Regions from separate parts of the Clostridium sp. AF15-41 genome, predicted to be linked through region 1. Evidence: predicted binding sites of a transcription regulator. Region 1 holds the regulator's gene; each other region holds the start of a gene.

Region 1 (2,285 bases):
TTAAAATGTTTTAGTTGGGATGAACTATTTATTAATGATACTGCTTACAAACTTCAACAGTGTGTGGAATTTACATTAAAAGCCTTTTTGGAATGTAAAGGTGTAACAGTGCCGGAAACTCATCAGCTAAATAAACTGATTCGTATGTCGAAGGATAACGGATCGGCATGTATAATAACAGAGTGGTTGGAGAAAAATGCAATTCAAATAACAGAATGGGAGAGTCAGACCAGATATAATTTTGATTACTATCTTGAATTACAGCAAATTCAGGAAGCAATATCTGAAATTGACAAATTTCTGAGCGTAAACGGCTTAACAGATATTAGGGATCCGGAAATAACGAAGGATATCGAAGAAAAATTGTTAAGCATAATTCCTAAAAATTACGCTCCTACAGACAATTTTGAATTAAATGTGTATTATCATATATTTAAGAAAAGATTGAGTCAGAAAAAGGTTGCTGAATAAAAATGCATTCAAAAAAATCAAAACGGCTATGTGAAGCAGCAAATGGTTCGGACTGGATGCCATGCCTGATGCAGGAACTGCCAACAGATGCGGAACCATTTAACCTGCTTATGATCGTTACGGGTAAAACGGATGATATATGCGGTAAATATTCCTATCAGCTAGATGATTATATGAATAAACGCGGTATCGAATATATCTTTTATGATATCACAGGCGGTCATCAGACGGTAGTATGGCAGAATGCCTTATATAATTATGCAAAGAAGCTGTTTGTAAATCAATAAAATGCACCTCTGAAATGATCAGGCATTTATTATGCCGATCATATTGAGGTGCATTTTTGATGTGCAAAATATATTTCTGTACTAACCGTTTTTATCCGGAAAGCACTTATCTAAATCAGATCAGATAAAATTACGGAACAGACCGATCACACGTCCAAGGATCTCACAATGTTCAACAATGATCGGGTCCATATAATCATTTTCCGGCTGTAAACGAATATAACCGTTTTCTTTGTAAAATGTCTTAACTGTTGCTAAATCCTCGATCAATGCAACGACGATCTCGCCGTTTCTGGCAGAAGAGCACTGCTCAACAATCACAAGATCCTTTTCATAAATACCTACATTGATCATACTGTCACCCTTTACACGAAGCATAAAGGTCTGGTTATTCGTATTATGAATATATTCCGGTGGAACAGGGAAATAGTCTTCGATGTTCTGTTCAGCAAGGATAGGCTGACCACAGGAAACCGTTCCAACGATAGGAATGTTTACCAGTTCCCGTTTGGTAAGTGAAAAATCATCGTCTATGATCTCAATTGAGCGGGACTTTGTCAGATCCCTTCTAATATAGCCCTTTGCCTCTAATGATGATAACTGAGCATGTACAGAAGAAGTAGACTTCAGATCAACAGCTTGACAGATCTCTCTGATTGATGGCGGATACCCCTTTGCAAGAATCTCATGACGTATATATTCAAGGATCTGCGTCTGCTTATCCGTGAGCTTTTCTTTTCCCATATGTAAATCCTCCTAAATGTAATAAAAAACTTATATGAATAATAGTAGCACATAATTGTTCGTTTTGCAAACAAATGTTCTCTTTCTTGTGTGCGTTTTTTTACCCATCCATACTGGTATTATAAAGGAGTCATCGGGATATGACGAATATATTTTCGAACAATCCATACAAATGTTCGAAAATATATTGACAAATGAACAACTGTTCGATATAATTTATTCAAACATTTGTTCAGAAGATTATATTACATATAGATTTGAATTCTAAGGAGGAAGAGAACATGAATAACGTAGTAAGATTTATCAGTACAAAGAAGATTTTCATTATAGCAGGTATTATCCTGGTTACAGTATTGTATATCCTTATATCACATAGGGATTCACCGGCAACCAGCGCATCGAACGCAAGTAAGAAATATTATAAATGTATCACCATAGAAGACGGAGATACCCTTTGGGATATCGCAAATGAATATAAGACAGAAGAGTATGCTTCCACACAGGCTTATATCGATGAAGTGCTTGCGATGAATAATCTGAATACAGATGTCATCGTAGATGGAACTAATTTACTGATTCCATATTATAAAGTAAATGATTACGAATAAATAATAAAAAGTACCTGTTATAAAATGTTATATGGTTTATCTGTTTAAAACAGATTTGCCTTATAAGAGGATAAAAACAGATACTTTTTTATTCAAAATATAACTATATATATTTATAATACACAGAATTCGTGGTATAAAGAATCATAATTATCGAATTACATAATAGAATGTG
Region 2 (2,285 bases), on a different contig from region 1:
ATAGTTCTGGTATAACTTCTGTGTCGTCTGAACCAGCGTATAGTCGCTCTCATCGGATGCCCCAATGATCATCTGTGTACTCTGACCTGCCGGTGCAAATGTCCGCGGCTTCCATGTATCCCGAGTTGCCGGAGCAAAGGAAGCAGCTTTCTTCCAAAGAGAGCCGCCTCCATTACTCTGTGCTCCGGTCAGCCGTAACTGTTCTTTCCCGAATATACTTCCCGGCAGGTAACGATTCCCCAGACTGCGTTCCATTCTTGCATCTTTCCCTATCAGGGTTCTTGTCTCTGCGATCGTATCACGCACCTTCCCCATCGGAGTCATGATCGTCTGGAAGCTCTTATTCGGAGCAAGTTTCTTCAGGCTCTCCGCAGTCGGCAGCTCCAGATTCACACTGATGCGGTCGGCCAGAAATCCGGCAGCCGCAAGCAGTTCATCCGGTGCACCCGGAATCGTCTTTACATGAATATATCCGTTGAACCTGTATTTTGTACGAAGAAGCTGTAAAGTTATACAGATCTGCTCCATCGTGTATGCCGGATCACGGATCACACCGGAGCTTAAGAACAGCCCTTCTATATAATTCCTTTTATAAAATTCGATCGTCAGTTCACAGATCTCCTCCGGCGTAAAAGTGGCACGCTTGACATCATTCGATACTCGGTTCACGCAATACTTGCAGTCATAAATACAATGATTCGTCATCAGAATCTTGAGCAGAGAGATACAGCGTCCGTCTGATGCAAAGCTGTGACAGATTCCGCAGGATCGTGCATTTCCGAGCATTCCTTCCTTTCCTTTTCGATCCACACCGCTGGATGTACATGCCACATCATACTTCGCCGCATCCGCCAGTATATGTAATTTTTCCTGTATAGTTTTATTTGCTTGTATTTCGAACATATGTTTATTATAAGAACTTACGTTCGATTTTTCAAGTGGAAATTTTTGTTTTTTACATACGAAAAAGGCTTCCTGAAAGGATCCATGCAGCTAAATCAAACCTGTTCACTCAAATATTTATATCAAAATGAACAAGAGTATCATCTATTATTCCGCAAGACGCTTCCGCTCTACCTTCGACGTAATGGTACATAAGGCTACAAAATACGCAGCCTAAGTACCAACGCTCAGGCAGGCTTGCTTCACAATAATAATACTCTCGTCCATTTTTCTCAAAAACAATACTTTGCAAACAGGTTTGATATATCTGCAATATTAACAGGAAGCCTTTTTCTGTCTTTGTAATAAACTATATACATATTTCCACATTTAAAAATCAAACTGGTAATTGTTTCATATTGTGAAAATGTTACAGAATTGTTACAATTCCATTGTACTCGATCGATACATTTATAAATTACAACAGGAGGATTTTATTATGTGTATGAATTGTAACTGTTCAGATCTTTGGAATATGATCTGCAAATATCTAGGTTTAGGCTGTTAAATTATAAAAAAGGCTTCCCACTAATGTATGGGCTTATATCTTTATGGAACAGACCTTTTTTCACGTCGGTCCTTAGTGAACTGCGATAAGCAGTGAACTTAGTACCGTTATGTGAAAAATAGAACGCAAGTGTTCTGTGAAATAAAGGATATAGCCCATGCATCAGGGGGAAGCCTTTTTATTATTAAATATTTAAATTATTTCTTCTTATTCTTCAAGTCTGTCACCAGAATCATTGCTGCGCCGACTACCATAACGATCGCACCGATCAGCAGGAAGACGGTTCCATAGCCAAGGCTATAGACTATATCGCCATTGGCATTATTCTTGATCTGAACCATTGTATTGACCAGATCGATCATGATCACAGCCAGAGTCAGGATCGCTGTAAGTAACGTCCATTTTCTTGCATTTTTAAATACCATTATAATACTTGTGATCAATGCAAAAAATATAACAAGGATTCCGTCTCCACTCAGGAAATTGACGGATTCTGTTGTTCCATCCACAGTCGCCTGAACGAACGGCTGGAAGTTTGCCCATATCAGAAGCATCGCCATAAGTCCGATCAGAACTCTTCCGATCGCGACAGGTTTCGGTGTCTCCATCTTCTCATTTGCTACATTTGAAAACCGTTTGGAGATTCCTCCATAGGTCTTACTGTAATCCATAATGGATAAATCTTTCTCTCTGTGCTCTCCACTGCCGGAGGTTGTCTGCACAGAATCTTTCTCATTCTGTTCTGCCATAAAAAACTCCTTTAATTACTCCTCTGGGACAAGGCTACGATCGTGACACGATTTACAACCTTTGTCATTGCTTCCTACTGCTCCCG
Region 3 (2,285 bases), on a different contig from region 1:
TCTCTGTATTAGCTTCATGTTTACCTCCCAAAAGTATTACAAGTAAGATAAATGACAGAGAACCAATCTCTGAAACTCCAGCTATTTGTCGCTGGTTACTTGAAATATGTAGAACTTCAGATAATATGATTCATCTGCAGCCCACAGAATCGGATGATCAGGAGCCTGAGTACGGAATTCAACCTGTCTCAGTCGTTTGTGAGAGTTGGAAGCAGCCTGCCCGATGGTTTTTGTAAAGAGTTCATAGTCCATGAAATGGGAGCATGAACAGGTGGCAAGAAAGCCGCCATCTTTAACGAGCTTCATGGCTCTCAGATTTATTTCCCGATAACCTTTTACAGCGTTTTTAATTGAGTTGCGTGATTTTGTAAATGCAGGTGGATCCAGAATTACAACGTCGAATTTCTCGCCCTGTTCTTCCAGTTCAGGGAGCAGATCAAAGACATCTTTACAGATAAATGTAACCGAATCCTCCAGATGGTTCAGCTTTGCATTTTCCTGTGCCTGTCTGACCGCAAGTGCGGAAGCATCTACACCCAGTACGCTTGTGGCACCGGCAATTCCGGCGTTCAGCGCAAAAGAGCCTGTGTGTGTGAAACAGTCAAGAACTTTTGCATCCTTACAAAGACGCTGGATCGCAAGTCGGTTGTATTTCTGGTCAAGAAAGAAGCCGGTCTTCTGACCGTCTTTTACGTCAACAATATAGTGTACGCCATTTTCAATAATTTCCACGTTCGTGTCGAATTCATCCCCAATGAATCCCTTGAATGGCTGCATCCCTTCATTTATTCTAACTTTAGCATCGCTACGCTCATAAACACCTTTGATTATTATACCATCTGATTTAAGGACATTTTTTAAAATATTTATTAACAAATTTTTAACTCTGTCAATTCCAAGTGCAAGTGACTCAACGACTAGCACATCTTCAAATTTGTCAATCACAATACCGGGTAGGAAGTCTGCCTCGCCAAATACGATACGGCAGCTGCTTGTATCTACGGTTTTCTTACGATAATCCCATGCTGCCTGCAGACGCATGCGGAAGAAATCTTCATTGATCTCGGTATCGACGTGACGTGTCAGCATACGGACAGTGATCTTGGAATTCGTATTGATAAATCCCTTTCCCATCGGATATCCGTCAAAGTCTTTTACAATGATGATATCCCCGTTTTCAAAACTCCCCATGATGGTATCTATTTCATTGTCATAAATCCAGGCGCCGCCGGCTTTGATGGTTCTGCCCTCGCCCTTCTTTAATGTTACGATTGCGCTCATGTTACACCTCGTTCATTTTTTGATAAATTATAGTATATCATGGATGGCATGTTTTTTAAATCCGCTTTGCGGATGAAACAGTGGGAAGCAGAAGGTTCTTACAGAATAAAGAACAAATATTCGATTTGCTCTGTACTTTTTTTAAATGGAATGATATATTAGACAGAGAACAATAATAAGAATATTGATTGTATTTATATAGATATATCAGGAGAACATAATGGATCATTTCAAATTAGTATCAGAATATCAGCCGACCGGTGATCAGCCGCAGGCGATCAAAGAGCTGGTGGATGGATTTAAAGAAGGAAATCAGTTTGAAACCCTGTTAGGTGTAACCGGTTCCGGTAAGACATTTACCATGGCAAATGTAATAGCACAACTGAATAAACCGACGCTGGTGCTTGCGCACAACAAAACGCTGGCGGCACAGTTATATTCGGAAATGAAGGAATTTTTTCCGGAAAATGCGGTAGAATATTTTGTTTCTTATTATGATTATTATCAGCCGGAAGCATATGTGGCATCGACTGATACTTATATAGCGAAGGATTCTGCGATCAACGATGATATTGACAAGATGCGTCACAGTGCAACAGCAGCCTTGATCGACAGAAAAGATGTTGTGGTCGTATCCTCGGTATCCTGTATTTACGGTATCGGTGATCCGGATGAATACCGGGAGCAGATGCTGTCGCTCCGTGTCGGAATGATCAAGGATCGGGATATGGTGATCGATGAACTGACGGATATCCAGTATGTCAGAAATGATATGGATTTCCACCGTGGAACATTCCGTGTACACGGGGATGTGCTGGAGATCCTTCCGGTATCGACATTTGAAGATGCTGTGCGGGTTGAATTTTTTGGTGATGAGATCGACCGTATCTGTGAATTTGATCCGTTGACCGGGGAGATCAGGCGCAGTTTGAATTTTACCTGTATCTTTCCTGCTTCTCATTATGTTGTCGGACATGAGAAGCTGGAACGTGCACTTACAAAGA

What was found. The regulator LexA, encoded in region 1, represses DNA repair genes until DNA is damaged. The targets are predictions, from matches to a motif close to CNAACANNTGTTNG.
Region 2: the regulator LexA is predicted to act here: its motif matches at 916-929, upstream of DWW43_RS01960 (putative DNA modification/repair radical SAM protein).
Region 3: the regulator LexA is predicted to act here: its motif matches at 1,391-1,404, upstream of uvrB (excinuclease ABC subunit UvrB).

What each region holds. Positions count from the first base shown of each region.
Region 1 is NZ_QTMQ01000021.1:3,223-5,507, reverse strand. It holds gene DWW43_RS11560 (HEPN domain-containing protein) at 1-471, shown strand, start outside; gene DWW43_RS11555 (hypothetical protein) at 474-758, shown strand; gene lexA (transcriptional repressor LexA) at 879-1,502, opposite strand; gene DWW43_RS11545 (LysM peptidoglycan-binding domain-containing protein) at 1,784-2,110, shown strand.
Region 2 is NZ_QTMQ01000002.1:114,841-117,125, reverse strand. It holds gene DWW43_RS01960 (putative DNA modification/repair radical SAM protein) at 1-903, opposite strand, end outside; gene DWW43_RS01955 (hypothetical protein) at 1,648-2,199, opposite strand; gene DWW43_RS01950 (xanthine phosphoribosyltransferase) at 2,274-2,285, opposite strand, start outside.
Region 3 is NZ_QTMQ01000010.1:25,186-27,470, reverse strand. It holds gene DWW43_RS08230 (transglutaminase family protein) at 1-18, opposite strand, end outside; gene DWW43_RS08225 (class I SAM-dependent rRNA methyltransferase) at 82-1,281, opposite strand; gene uvrB (excinuclease ABC subunit UvrB) at 1,502-2,285, shown strand, end outside.